DNA from 3 places in the Rummeliibacillus sp. SL167 genome. Region 2 is predicted to be linked to each of the others. Evidence: riboswitches for the same ligand, from Rfam matches in the RefSeq annotation. Region 2 holds a riboswitch; each other region holds the start of a gene.
The links. Region 2 has a riboswitch for preQ1 ahead of FEZ13_RS12160 (QueT transporter family protein). Riboswitches for the same ligand answer to the same signal wherever they lie in the genome.
Positions count from the first base shown of each region.

Region 1: it holds a riboswitch for preQ1, as region 2 does, so the genes downstream of both, queD (6-carboxytetrahydropterin synthase QueD) here and FEZ13_RS12160 (QueT transporter family protein) in region 2, are expected to answer to the same signal.
Region 3: it holds a riboswitch for preQ1, as region 2 does, so the genes downstream of both, FEZ13_RS05350 (VUT family protein) here and FEZ13_RS12160 (QueT transporter family protein) in region 2, are expected to answer to the same signal.

Region 1 is NZ_VCBM01000001.1:839,193-843,743, forward strand. Features, by position in the region: gene FEZ13_RS03790 (amino acid ABC transporter substrate-binding protein) at 1-71, opposite strand, end outside; gene FEZ13_RS03795 (FMN-binding glutamate synthase family protein) at 472-2,070, opposite strand; PreQ1 riboswitch class I at 2,316-2,358, shown strand; gene queD (6-carboxytetrahydropterin synthase QueD) at 2,610-3,083, shown strand; gene queE (7-carboxy-7-deazaguanine synthase QueE) at 3,076-3,804, shown strand; gene FEZ13_RS03810 (hypothetical protein) at 4,026-4,403, shown strand.
Region 2 is NZ_VCBM01000002.1:154,553-159,103, reverse strand. Features, by position in the region: gene FEZ13_RS12175 (ABC transporter ATP-binding protein) at 1-270, opposite strand, end outside; gene FEZ13_RS12170 (ABC transporter permease) at 263-1,285, opposite strand; gene FEZ13_RS12165 (ABC transporter substrate-binding protein) at 1,303-2,304, opposite strand; PreQ1 riboswitch class I at 2,602-2,646, shown strand; gene FEZ13_RS12160 (QueT transporter family protein) at 2,669-3,157, shown strand; gene FEZ13_RS12155 (long-chain fatty acid--CoA ligase) at 3,375-4,551, opposite strand, start outside.
Region 3 is NZ_VCBM01000001.1:1,184,026-1,188,576, reverse strand. Features, by position in the region: gene purU (formyltetrahydrofolate deformylase) at 97-1,005, shown strand; gene queC (7-cyano-7-deazaguanine synthase QueC) at 1,174-1,854, opposite strand; gene FEZ13_RS05350 (VUT family protein) at 1,867-2,400, opposite strand; PreQ1 riboswitch class I at 2,636-2,680, opposite strand; gene FEZ13_RS19375 (hypothetical protein) at 2,880-3,047, shown strand; gene FEZ13_RS05345 (PadR family transcriptional regulator) at 3,193-3,555, shown strand; gene FEZ13_RS05340 (MFS transporter) at 3,542-4,375, shown strand; gene FEZ13_RS05335 (IS4 family transposase) at 4,471-4,551, shown strand, end outside.

The sequences.
Region 1 (4,551 bases), on a different contig from region 2:
TTTGAGCCACATGCTACAAGAACTAAAGTTAATGCAATTAGCAGTGACATAAGCGAAAAATATTTTCTCATAGTAACCTCCGAGTATTCTGATAGGATTTATAAAAAATCAATGGTTATCGTATCATTAATCTCTATGATTGTCAAAAAAATATGAATCTCGGCGTGTTGATGAGGGAAAGATAGGATGAATTATTGCTGAGGTGACAATAACGGATGGCAAGGTAACGATTCTCTTTGCTAGTTCACCATCATTAGAATCTTGCTGTGAATTGCATGTATTTATAAAAATTTTTAATATTTGTATGAAAGATTTGAGACCACTGAAAACTATCTTTTCATTGATAAGAAACTATTTTTTCTTTGATGATGAGTCAAAAGGTGATTTTTCTCCTATCTTTGAAAGCACATCGACTTTTTCAGTGGTGTCAATGGATGATAAATTGCATTTCAGACAACTCTATACGAGGTTTCACTTTATTATTTGTTGTTTAATTTTTTGAAGGATCGTTTCTAAAGAGATGACAACACCTTTATCATCTTTATACATAATATGTTCGGGCTTAAAATGGACAGGAGAATCGATGCCGGCAGCTGCACCAATACGAAATAGTCCCTTTCGAAGAGTAATAAGGTAATTTACTACCCTGTATTTTTTTTCATCAATGACCAATGCCTTTTGTAAATCAGGATCGGTAGTGGCAACTCCAACTGGGCAGGCGTTGGAATTGCATTTCATTGCTTGGATACAGCCTATTGTAATCATAAATCCTCTAGCGATATTGACTAAATCTGCTCCCATTGCGAGAGCAATAGCAATTCGATCGGGTGTAAACATTTTGCCGGAAGCGATAATTTTAACTTGATGTCGAACCCCATATTTTGTTAATGTTGCCACAACAATTGGCAATGCCGATTTAATTGGTAGACCAACACTGTCAATTAGTTCTTGGTAGGAGGCTCCGGTACCACCTTCGCCGCCATCAACGGTTATAAAGTCCGGTCCTTTTCCAGATTCTTTCATATATTTTGCTAATTCTTCAATACTGTCATTTCCACCCACAACAATTTTCATACCAACTGGTTTACCAGTATGATTTCTAATTTTTTCGATAAAGTCACACATCGTTTTTATATTATTAAACTGATGGAACCGATTTGGACTATCTACTGAATGATAGGGTTCTACTCTTCGGATCTTTGCCACTTCAGGTGTCACCTTTTCAGCATCAATATGTCCACCTCGTGCTTTGGCACCTTGAGCGAGCTTGAGTTCAAAGGCCTTGATCTCTGGGATTTCACTTTTCTTTTTTAGCTCATCCCAATCTACTTCTCCATTTTGATCTCGAATACCGAATAATCCAGGCCCAATTTGCATAATGATATCAACCCCACCTTTTAAATGATAGGGAGAAAGACCACCTTCACCTGTGTTCATCCATGTTCCTTTCGCTAAAGCCAATCCTTCCGATAATGTTGTAATCGCTTGATTTCCTAAGGAACCATAACTCATCGCTGACATTCCAATAAGGCTTTTTACGACAAATGGATGTTTGGTTTTAGAACCGATGACAATGGCATCATCATCATGTAATAAATAGGCAGATGACTCCTCATCCTCCCATTTTTCTTCTCGCTGTGAAAATAGTGGATCTTTCAATAAAATATATCGTTTTGTTTTGACTTTTACGTATTGATCCAATTTTAATTCTTCCGTTAACTTAGGAAACATATCATTACGAACATAAAAACCTCCTGTTTCAAAATCACGTTTTGAGCCAAAGGCAGCAACTTCTCTCATATATTTTGCTCCTTTTACAATATGCTCGTAGTCCAATCGTGAAAATGGTTTGCCTTCAAGATCTGTGTTAAACCAATATTGACGCATTTCAGGACCAATTTTTTCAAAAAAGTATCGGATTCTGCCGAGGGCTGGATAGTTTCTTAAAACGGCATGCCGTTTTTGATTTCGATCAAATACCATCATATATACTAGAAAAATAACAATAGTGATCATAACGATTGCTATTATAGTGAATCCAATAATCACGAGTCGATCTGCAATATTCATGAAAAGCCCCCTAAAAATTCATCTATCTTTATACTTAGCACTAATCTTGTCGAAATTTATAGCATTTATTCAATGGATGTGAAACATTGGATGCTAAAAGATATACGTACAACCTTGATTTACTGATAATAGAAAGATAAAATGAATACTATAATTAAACCCATTGAACTTATCCGCACAGTATTCTCTACTTAGTGCTTGTTTTTGAACTGGTGGAGATCTCACTTGCGAGGAAAATTGCATACGCTACAGAGGTTCTAGCTACCCTCTTAAAAAAACTAAGAAAACAGTACTTTTCTTAAGGTGCTGTTTTTTTATCCCGCATTAACGGGCAGTAAGACCCCCATCTCAAGATATAGAGAGAAACGAGAAAGATAGATGAGAGATCAACTGCCCGTAAGATTGGTTCGGGCGGGCAAGATGTTGGCCCCTCAGGTGTTGCCATAGGACGTGGCGCTTTTAACCTGAGTTCTTTTATTTCAGTGGGGCTGAAGAAAACCCCCACTGATGAAGTTTCACTTTATAAGGAGTTTTGAAATATGTATGACTTTGAAATTATCGATCAGTTACAAAAGATAGATGAAGATATTGATCGAAAGCAATTGAAATATCATTCGAAACGAGTGCTCGTTAGCAAAGAATTTACTTTTGATGCCGCTCATCATCTACACTGCTATGAAGGAAAGTGTAAAAATCTGCATGGTCATACGTATAAAGTTGTATTTGGTATCAGCGGATTCACAGATGATCGAGGTTTAACGATCGACTTTAATGATATAAAGAATATCTGGAAAGAAAAAATTGAAATTCATTTGGATCATCGCTATTTAAACAAGACACTTCCTCTAATGAATACAACAGCAGAGAATATCGTAGTTTGGATTTACGAAAAAATGGCAGAAGCTTTGCACAAGAAAAATTTAGGCAATGATGCTCGTGTTGAATTTGTACGTTTGTTCGAAACACCGACGAGCTATGCTGAAGCTAGACGGGAGTGGATGGAAATTGAGTAAAATTCCCGTGATGGAGATCTTTGGTCCCACCATTCAAGGTGAAGGAATGGTTATTGGTCAAAAGACAATGTTTGTTCGTACAGCAGGTTGCGATTATTCCTGCTCTTGGTGCGATTCTGCTTTTACGTGGGATGGTACTGGGAAAGAGCAAATTGTGCAAATGTCAGCTGAAGAAATATGGGATGAGTTAAAGCATATTGGAGGAGATGGTTTTTCGTTTGTAACCATTTCGGGAGGAAACCCTGCTTTATTGAAAAACCTCAGTGATTTGATATCTTTATTAAAAGAAAAAAATATACAGATCGGTGTAGAAACCCAAGGAAGCAAGTGGCAGGAATGGTTTTATGAAATAGATGCACTAACTATTTCTCCTAAGCCCCCAAGTTCAGGGATGAAAACAAACTTTGCGGTTCTCGATGAAATATTCGCAAAATTGAAAAGGGGACAGAATGATCACCAAGTTTCACTGAAAGTTGTTATTTTCAATAATGAGGACTATGAATTTGGTAAACAGGTTCATCATCGTTATCCAGATGTTTCTTTCTATTTTCAAGTTGGAAATGCTGATATTACTACAACTGATCATTTAAAGTTAGTCCATAAACTTTTACAAAAGTATGAATGGTTAATCGAAAAAGTTCTTTCGGATGATGATGTGACAAACGTGAAGGTACTTCCTCAATTACATACATATATATGGGGGAATAAGAGAGGCGTATAAAATAGGGTTTGTCGGTTTTTTCGTATAAACAAGAATGGATAAATGCCCCTTTTATCGTGTATCAAACAGGCAGTATGACTCAAGTAATGGGCAAAAGATAGGTAATGTGATAACTGCTTGAAAAGATCAAATGTTTTAACCTAACCCTGGTAGAGGATAAGGAAAAGGCTACACGAGATGAAGTTGCATTAAGCTATGCTGAATCGAAAGGAATGTAAGAATTGAATATTTTTAAATTAGTGAGTGGGTTATTGGGTGCCACATTATTAATGTGTTTTGACTTCTATCAGCAATGGACGATATGGAAAGCCTTTCCAAATATCACTTGGATGATAGTAGGGTTCGGATTATTATTGTTTAGTGTATATACGCCAGCGATCAAAGATAGAATGATGCATTTTTATGTCGAAGTGGCGGTGATGACTTATTTGATCGTATTAATGTTTATCTTGCCGTTAGCAGGCGGTAAGTCTTCTGTTGGTTTCAGTGTAAAGGAACCTTTTTTGTGGATCGTGATTTTATTAACAATATGGCAACTTGTGGCATATAGAAAACGAATTCTTCGACAATTGAAGGACCATCAAAAAAATGAAGCATGAAGTGGAGATTTTGGACTGTTCGTTTGTCTCACAGTATTGATATAGTCAGACATTACCTCAAGATTTGAGTAGTAGGTTTGGAATCAACTGGCTGTAAGCTTTGATTGCTTCAAAAAAACTAGTTTCCGTCTATGAAGTTGCTCTTTAA
Region 2 (4,551 bases):
CATTGGATCTTGGAATACACGACCGATAAAATGCGACCGTTTATGTTCTGGCAGTCTAGTGACATCCTTGCCATTAATCTCAATCTTCCCAAGATCTGGTGTTAAGGCCCCTGAAATCATATTCATCATCGTAGATTTACCAGCACCATTACTACCAATAACAGTGACAAAATCACCTGTTTTCAACTCTAAATGAATATTATCTAAAGCAATTTTTTCATCGGGTGTCGCTTCGTTGAAGATTTTATTGATCCCTTCTAATTTAAGCACTCCTCTTCCCCTCCTGTTTCACTGCTCTAGCATGTTCAGCACGGCGTTTAGCTATGCGGGATTTCTCTTTTTGCTTTGCTCTTAAAGTTGGGATAACTAACGCGATCACTACTATAACAGCCGTAATTAGCTTCATATCACCTGTATCTAAAAATTCAACTTGCAATGCTAGTGCAAGAACAATTCGATAAATAATGGCTCCGAAAATAACAGCAAACGTTGTACGAGCAATTGTTTTGGTACCAAAAATAGCTTCACCGATGATAACAGAAGCTAATCCAATCACAATCATCCCAATGCCCATACCAACATCTGCAAATTTACCGTATTGTGCGATCAAAGCGCCTGATAGTGCAACTAGACCATTGGATAACCCCAAGCCTAAGATGGTTAATGTATCGGTGTTTGCAGAAAAGCTGCGGATCATTTTGCCATTATCACCTGTTGCACGAATAGCTAAACCAATTTCTGTTTTGAGGAACCAATCAAGGACAAACTTAATCGCAAAAGTCAAAATAAACATGATGAAAACTGTGCCCCAAGTATTTGGAACATGTTCAACTCCCATGTTTGATAACATACCATTGAAAGCTTTATCGATTCCTAGTTTTCCCCAGAATTCAGAGAATGCTGTGAATAATGAATCGGAATTGGCAAGTGGAATATTGGGTCGTCCAACAGCTGTATCTATTGTCAGCCCCATTATTCGTAAATTAATCGAATATAAAGCAATCATCATTAAGATCCCTGATAATAGTGAATTGATTTTTGCCTTCGTATGCAAAAGACCTGTAATGGAACCAGCAGCAAAGCCAGCCAATGCTGCACATATTGTGGAAATGATCGGATTGTATCCTAATGTGATCATTGTTGCTGCTGTTGCGGCACCTGTTACAAAGCTACCGTCTACTGTTAAATCAGGAAAATCTAACACTCGGAATGTAATATACACTCCGAGTGCCATGATTGCATAGATGATCCCTTGCTCGACTGAGCCGAAAATTGCTGTAAACATAAAGAATCATCTCCTATCTATTTAACTACTTCTGCTTTCCATTCATCTTTGACGTCTACGTCAATTTTATCTGCTGTTGTTTTGTTGATTTCAAGTTTTAATTTTGTAGGATATGCAACAGGGATATCTGCTGGTTTTTTACCATTTTTCAAGATTTCCACTGCTTTTTGACCTGCTTCATAACCGATATCATAATAGTTAAAGCCATATGCTCCAAGACCACCACGTGCTACAGAGTCAAGTTCCCCTACCATTACAGGAATTTTCTTATCATTTGCTACGTCTAGTACTGACTCAAGAGCTGACACAACTGTATTATCAGTAATGATATAAAAGGCATCCACTTTACCAACTAATGATTCTGTCGCCTGTTTTACTTCTGCTGATGTTGATGCTGACGCTTCAACAATTGTGATGCCCGCTTTTTTTGCTTTTTTTTTCGCAATATCTACTTGTGCACGAGAGTTTTGTTCACCTGAGTTAAACACCATTCCTACTTTTTTAGCACCTAATTGTTCTGATAAAAATTTAACTGTATTTGGAATAGCATCAGGATGTGTATCAACCGTACCTGTTACATTACCACCTGGTTTTTCCATTGATTTTACAAGTTCTGCACCAACTGCATCTGTCACCGATGTGAAAACAATTGGAATATCAGATGTTGCCGCAGCTACCGCTTGTGCACTTGGTGTAGAGTTAGCAAAGATTAGATCGACGCCGCTTCCTACCAAGTTATTGGCAGCTGTCGTATTAACACTTTGATCCCCTTGAGCGATTTCAGTTTGATATTCAACTTTTAATCCTGCATCCTTAAGAGCCGCTTTAAAACCTTTTGTAGCTTGGTTTAATGATGGATGTTCTACAATTTGTGTAATTCCGACTTTATATGTTTTGCCTTCTGTTGCATTAGAATCCTTTGTATCAGATGACGAATTATTTTTACTACCGCACGCAGCTAAAGCTAATACGATGATAGTTGTCATCAAAAGCAATGCGTACTTTTTCGTTTTCTTCATAATATCCCCCTCAAATTCTTGTTGTCTCTTATTCTTTTAGTAACTAAACACAGTAATTATTACAGAAGACTTTTATAACCGTCAATAATATTATGAATGTTTAAATTAGTTTATCGCGTTGAACTTCAACGCTTCACTGCGATGAAATGCTTGTTTATAAGGATTCTCCATACATTTTATAAAATGTGTCCGTTTTGTGAATCTTTTAAACAATCTACTGCGTTATACATTTCTATTTTCAAAAATATGATTTGACATTTCCATTTAATATATTTACAATGTAAATTTATTTCTAACAATATCGCGGTTCGAAACCATCCCACGTAAAAAAACTAGGGGGAACTAAAAATTGAAAGTAAAATCAATGGTTATCAACGGGATTATTGCAGCACTATATATTGCTGTAACAATGCTTGTCCAACCTTTTGGCTACAATGCTATACAATTTCGTCTATCAGAAATGTTCAATCATCTTGTTGTTTTTAACAAAAAGTATATGATAGGTATTGTTTTAGGAGTCTTCATCGCCAATCTGTTTTCACCGCTTGGTATGTATGATTTAGCATTTGGTGTTGGGCAATCGATCTTATCGCTTGCCATTACTATTTGGTCAGCTCGCTTTATTAAAGGACAGGCAACACGTATGATCTTTAATACGATCGTATTTACGATTATGATGTTCCTAATCGCCATAGAGATCCAACTTGTGGGAGATATCCCATTTGCACTTAAACCATTCTTATTGACATGGCTTACTTGCGCGGCTGGTGAATTTGCAGTCATGGCTGTAGGTATTCCTGTGATGATGCTATTAAATAAGCGCCTTCATTTTAATAAATTGATAGAAGAATAGACGGTTTACACGCAAAAAGAGCAATTTCTTTGAAACTTTCATTGAAATGCTCTTTTTCTTATTGTAGATATCTGAAAAACCTAATAGAGTGAAGCTTCCATCAGTGGGGGTTTTCTTCATCCCCCATCTATCTTTCTCGTTTCTCTCTATATCTTGAGATGGGGATCTTACTTGCCCGTTAAAGGTGGGATAAATCTATGAATGCATACATAATCTATCATGGTTTACGTCCTTTTACATCCTCACGAAGTTTGGCTTTCAAGAACTTTCCTACAGATGTTTTGGGAATCTCTTTTAAGAAAACGATATCATCAGGTATCCACCATTTAGCAAATTGTCCTTCTAAATGGGAAAAAAGCTCTTCTTTTGTTGCTGTGCTCCCATCTTTTAGAACTACACAGGCAAGTGGCCTTTCTTGCCATTTTTCATCTGGCACTGCAATCACTGCGGCTTCAAACACCCCTTCATGTGTCATCAAAGCATTTTCAAGATCCACTGAAGAGATCCATTCTCCTCCGCTTTTAATAAGATCTTTTACTCGATCAGTTATTTTAATATAACCCTCTGGTGTGATCACCGCGATATCACCTGTATATAACCAGCCATCTTTAAATGCTTCCGCGGTTCTTTCATCATTGTAATACTTATCCGCGATCCATGGTCCTCTTATGACTAACTCGCCCATCGTTTTACCATCCCACGGAGCATCTCCATCATCATTTACAATGCGTGTTTCGATTAATGGTACTGTTAAACCTTGGGTTGCACGAATATTTAGTTTATCTTCTTTTGACCATTGTTCTATTTCAGATGTATAAGTAGACAGGCTGACAATTGGCGTTGTTTCCGTCATCCCGTATCCTACGATAAATGGCACTTTATATTTTTCCTCAAAGGCTTTGATGAGTCCTTTTGGTGATGCAGATCCACCACAAACAATGGCACGCAGGGATGATATATCTCTTGGTTTTTCTTCTAATTCTTTTAATGCGCCTAGCCAAATCGTAGGTACACCCGCCGTTAAGGTCACCTTTTCTTGCTCGATTAGATCTAACAGCAACGCGGGTGTGAACATAGGTCCAGGCAATACTTGAGTTGTGCCAAAATTAACAGCTGCGAATGGTATTCCCCATGCATTGACATGGAACATAGGGACAACAGGCATTGCTATATCATTCTCGTGAAGTCCAAATGAATCTACTAAACCAAGTGCTAAACTGTGCAGCACTATACTGCGATGTGTATAAACAACACCTTTCGGAAATCCTGTAGTTGCACTCGTATAACACATTCCCGCTGGCATATTTTCATCTAAATCTTCTGGAAACTCATATTCTTCTGCATCGGCTATCAACTGTTCATATGAATGAATATTATCTGGTGCTGATTCAGGT
Region 3 (4,551 bases), on a different contig from region 2:
GAAATGAATAACTGTCATTGTGAAAAGAAAAAACTTGAATATTCACTGAAATTATTTGATAATTTAAGGTATATTGAAACTGGGAGATGTACTTAGATGACGAATAAACTTGAACATAATGAAAAGTTAGAAAATCATTCGAATAGATTAGAAAATCGAGCACGCCTGTTAGTAAAATGTCCGGATAAACCTGGTATCGTATCGGTATTATCTTCTTTTTTACATAATCACAATGCCAATATTATTGAGTCTAGCCAATTTTCAACAGATCCAGAGAACGGTACGTTTTTTATTCGCATTGAATATCACTGTGACAATTTGCCAGCAAAAGCTGTAGAAATGGAAAAGGAATTTGAAAGAATCGCAGAAGATTACCAAATGGAATATCATTTTTACTATCGAAATGTCCGTCAACGTTCTGCCATTTTTGTATCAAAAGAACCACATTGTTTGTTAGAACTTTTATGGGAATGGCAAAATGGCGATTTAGAGATGGATATTGCACTCGTTATTAGCAATCATGAAACGGCGCGTCCGATGGTTGAAGCATTAGGCATCCCATTCTATTATATTCCTGCCAATAAAAATATTCGCGAGCAAGTAGAAAAAGAACAAATTCGATTAGTGGAAGAATATAATGTGGATGTTTTAATTTTAGCACGCTATATGCAAATTTTAACCCCCGAGTTTGTCGATCACTTTAAAAATCGCATCATTAATATTCACCATTCATTTTTACCAGCTTTTATTGGAGCAAATCCATATCAACGTGCATTTGCGCGAGGTGTTAAATTAATCGGTGCCACATCCCATTATGTAACGAATGATTTAGACGAAGGTCCAATCATTGAACAAGATGTAGAACGTGTAGATCACCGTGATAATGCAGAACAGTTGAAAAAAATCGGTGCGCAAATCGAACGTCGCGTCTTAGTAAAAGCTGTCAAATGGCATATAGAAAATCGGATTATCGTGGAAGACAATAAAACGATTGTATTCCATTGATGTTTCAAATATAAAAAAACAGGATTCTCTAAAAATCCTGTTTCGTAAAATAATCCTTAATCAATTAAAAAAAATCTGCTCATTCTACTAGTTAGATATGAGCAGATTTTTTCTCTTCATTCAGAGTATTTTGATGCTAGGCATTTTCGCTTATTGCCAGAAACCCCTTTAAAATAGCGTCTTTTCTTTTTTCTTCATTTTCATATATTTTTGATAACCGTTTGAGCGCAACTGACACGCTGGGCATGTTCCACAACCATCGCCTTTAATACCATTGTAGCATGTTAAAGTCTTCGTACGAACATACTCCAATTTTCCCATCTCATCGGCCATTTTCCAAGTTTCTGCTTTATCCAGCCACATTAACGGTGTGTGGATGACAAGATGTTCATCCATTGCCAGATTTAATGTCACATTCAATGACTTGATAAAGTTATCTCTGCAGTCAGGATAGCCACTGAAATCAGTTTCGCATACCCCTGTAATAAGATGTTTGGCTCCTACTTGATTCGCTAAAATACCAGCAAATGATAAGAATAACAAGTTTCGTCCAGGAACAAAAGTTGAGGGTAATTCACCATTTTCTCCTGCTTTGACCTCAATATCATCCCGAGTAAGCGCATTAGGTGCTAACTGATTGAGTAAGGACATATCTAAAATATGGTGTTTCACATTCAATTCTTTTGCGATTTCTTTTGCACATTCGATTTCAGCTACATGTCGTTGCTGATAATTGAATGTAACAGCCTCTACTTCTTTAAAAGTTTGTAATGCCCAAAATAAGCAAGTCGTGCTATCTTGTCCACCACTAAATACGACGATTGCTTTTTCATCTCTTAACACTATCATTCATCTCCTGATTTAATTTGCCCATTCTATTTTGGAGAAATTGGTCAAACGAAGAACAAGTACTCCTAAGAATTGCATGCCAATTTTGATCATAAGTTGTCCCAAGATCGCCATCCAAACAGCGTCCCATGGAACCATGCCTGCACCAATTGGGGATAGACCAACAATGACGAAAATAGAAGAGTCCAAAATCCCTCCAAATATACCACTATATAAGATCCGTAAGTTGATGGATGTCTTTAATCTTGAATATATTTCAGTATCTGTTGTTTCGGAAACTGCAAAACTAATGGCACTTGCGAAAACAATCCACAGTGTATCGCCTAGAACATAGCTAGAAATCGCGGATAAGAATAACGCAAGACCAATGAAAAGATAGGTATTTTTTTTACCATATTTGTTTTGTACAAGATCACGTAAAATGAACGTAGCTCCAATTAGAAAAGAACCGTAAGGGATAATAAAGACACCCAATTGAAGTGGTGCAAACTTTGCTGTAATAACATTTGCTAAAACAATTGCAGCAAGATATAAGATGATTCTCATTGAAAAGTCTCCTTTTAAAAAATGAAGTACATGATAAATGGTCGTTGATCTATGGGATAAAACGAATGCGCTCATCCATGTACTTAAAAGTCAATGTTTTGAATAACAATTACGCTGGAGGCGTAATTGATGTAATCATCCTTTACTCTATAGAAAATTCATTTTTTCATCTCCTCCTGCCGTTCTAAAAAGGAGAATGCTAGAAAAATAAAAAAACTATACCCTAAAGATATAGTTATCCCTAGTTTTTTATAGAGGGTTGTTCTAGTACCTCTCCTGCTCTGTAAGCATTGTATTCGATTCAATAAAGATTCTATCACACTTTTGGGAGAAGAGTCTCACAAAAAGTCCCCCACAAGAAAAATAAATCTAATCAAATGATTTCCACGTTTAAATATTGGAGTGGAAATTTATTTTATACGATGTTTTTATCCTGCTTTAACGGGCAGTAAGACCTCTACCATAAGGTTTAGAGAGAAATGAGAAAGATAGGTGGGGGATCAACTGCCGCATGCGCCCGATTGGTTCCGGGCGAACAGAATGTTGGTCACTCAGGTGTTGCCACAGGACGTGGCGTTTTTCACTTCCGTTCCTCTATTTCAGTGGGGATGAAGAAAGCCTCCACTGATGGAAGTTTCACTTTATAGGCACCTTTATGCTGGAATTTAGGTGTAACTCTTAATGTACAATTTGTCATCAAACAATATAAGTAAAAAATGATTTGAACATGTTTTTTGCATTATAGTGTTATTAACATTATAATGCTATTAACATTTTAAAGGAGTGATTGTTTTGTCCAAACATTTGAATCGAAAGCAATCTCGCCATCTACCTGCATTCATATTACTTTTTTTAAGAAAGCAAAAATTATATGGCAGCCAAATATTAGAAATTTTTCAGACGATTAAACCGAAATCTATGCAGGTAGATGGAGGTGGGATTTATAGAGTTTTACGAGAATTAGAGGAGGAGGGTTTTGTTTCCTCTGAGTGGATCACAGAAGGCGAGGGGCGTCCTAAGAGAATATATGAAATCAATGAGTCAGGTCTTCAAGAATTAGATAAATGGTATGAAGACATCCTTGGAAGAAAACAAATGCTCGATTATTTTATAGAAAAATATGAAGAAGGACAAAAAGGTGATGGAAATGAATGAAAAAATAACTACTCATTCAGTAAATCCTTGGATCATTTTTATCTTTGTTACAATAGGCACATTTATGGTAAATATTGATAGCAGTATTATTAATGTTGCGTTACCGACATTACAAAAGACATTTCATGTTTCTATAGAACAAGTACAGTGGGTTATTGTAGCCTATTTGTTGTTGATTACTGGCATTCTTCCTTTCATAGGAAGTTTATCAGATCAAAAAGGAAGAAAACGTTTTTTTCTATTCGGTATAGTCATATTCATCATTGGGTCAACACTCAGTGCATTAGCCTTCAATCTTCTTTTTTTGATTGTATCTCGTTGCATTCAAGCTGTAGGAGCGGCGATGATTATGGGGAATGTGATGGGAATTGTAGCGAATATTTTTCAAAGGGGAAATAGGGGAAAAGCTTTAGGAATGATTGGAGCGGTCGTAGCAGCTGGTACAATTATTGGTCCTTCTTTAGGCGGTTTTTTCATCTCACAATTTGGATGGCGCTCTATTTTTCTGATTAATATTCCATTAGGGATTATTTCAATTTTAGGATCAATATTTTTCTTACCTTCCTTTGATTCAGAAAAAAAGCAAAAATTGCAATTTGATTTAAGTGGTGCATTGTTATTTTTCCTAGCAATGAGCACGTTATTGTTTTTCATTTCAAATGAAAAAACAATAGGATGGAGCAGTTTAGGTGGATTATCATTATTAATTATATCAGTGCTAGCATGGATTATTTTTGTACGTAGGGAAAAATCGGCAGATAATCCGATGATCAATTTAAAATTTTTCAAAAATAGAAAGTTTACCATTCAGGTGTGTTGATTATCTATTTTATTCCAATTAAATATAGACAAAAAGAGAGATTCCTCTTGTAAAATGTAAGTACGACCAAACATTTACGAAACGAGGAATCTCTTATGAACAAGCATACCATGTTCCAAAATATGATTCAAAACTTTCTTTCAGAAACCGAGCTACAATCCATTTTAAAAGAATTT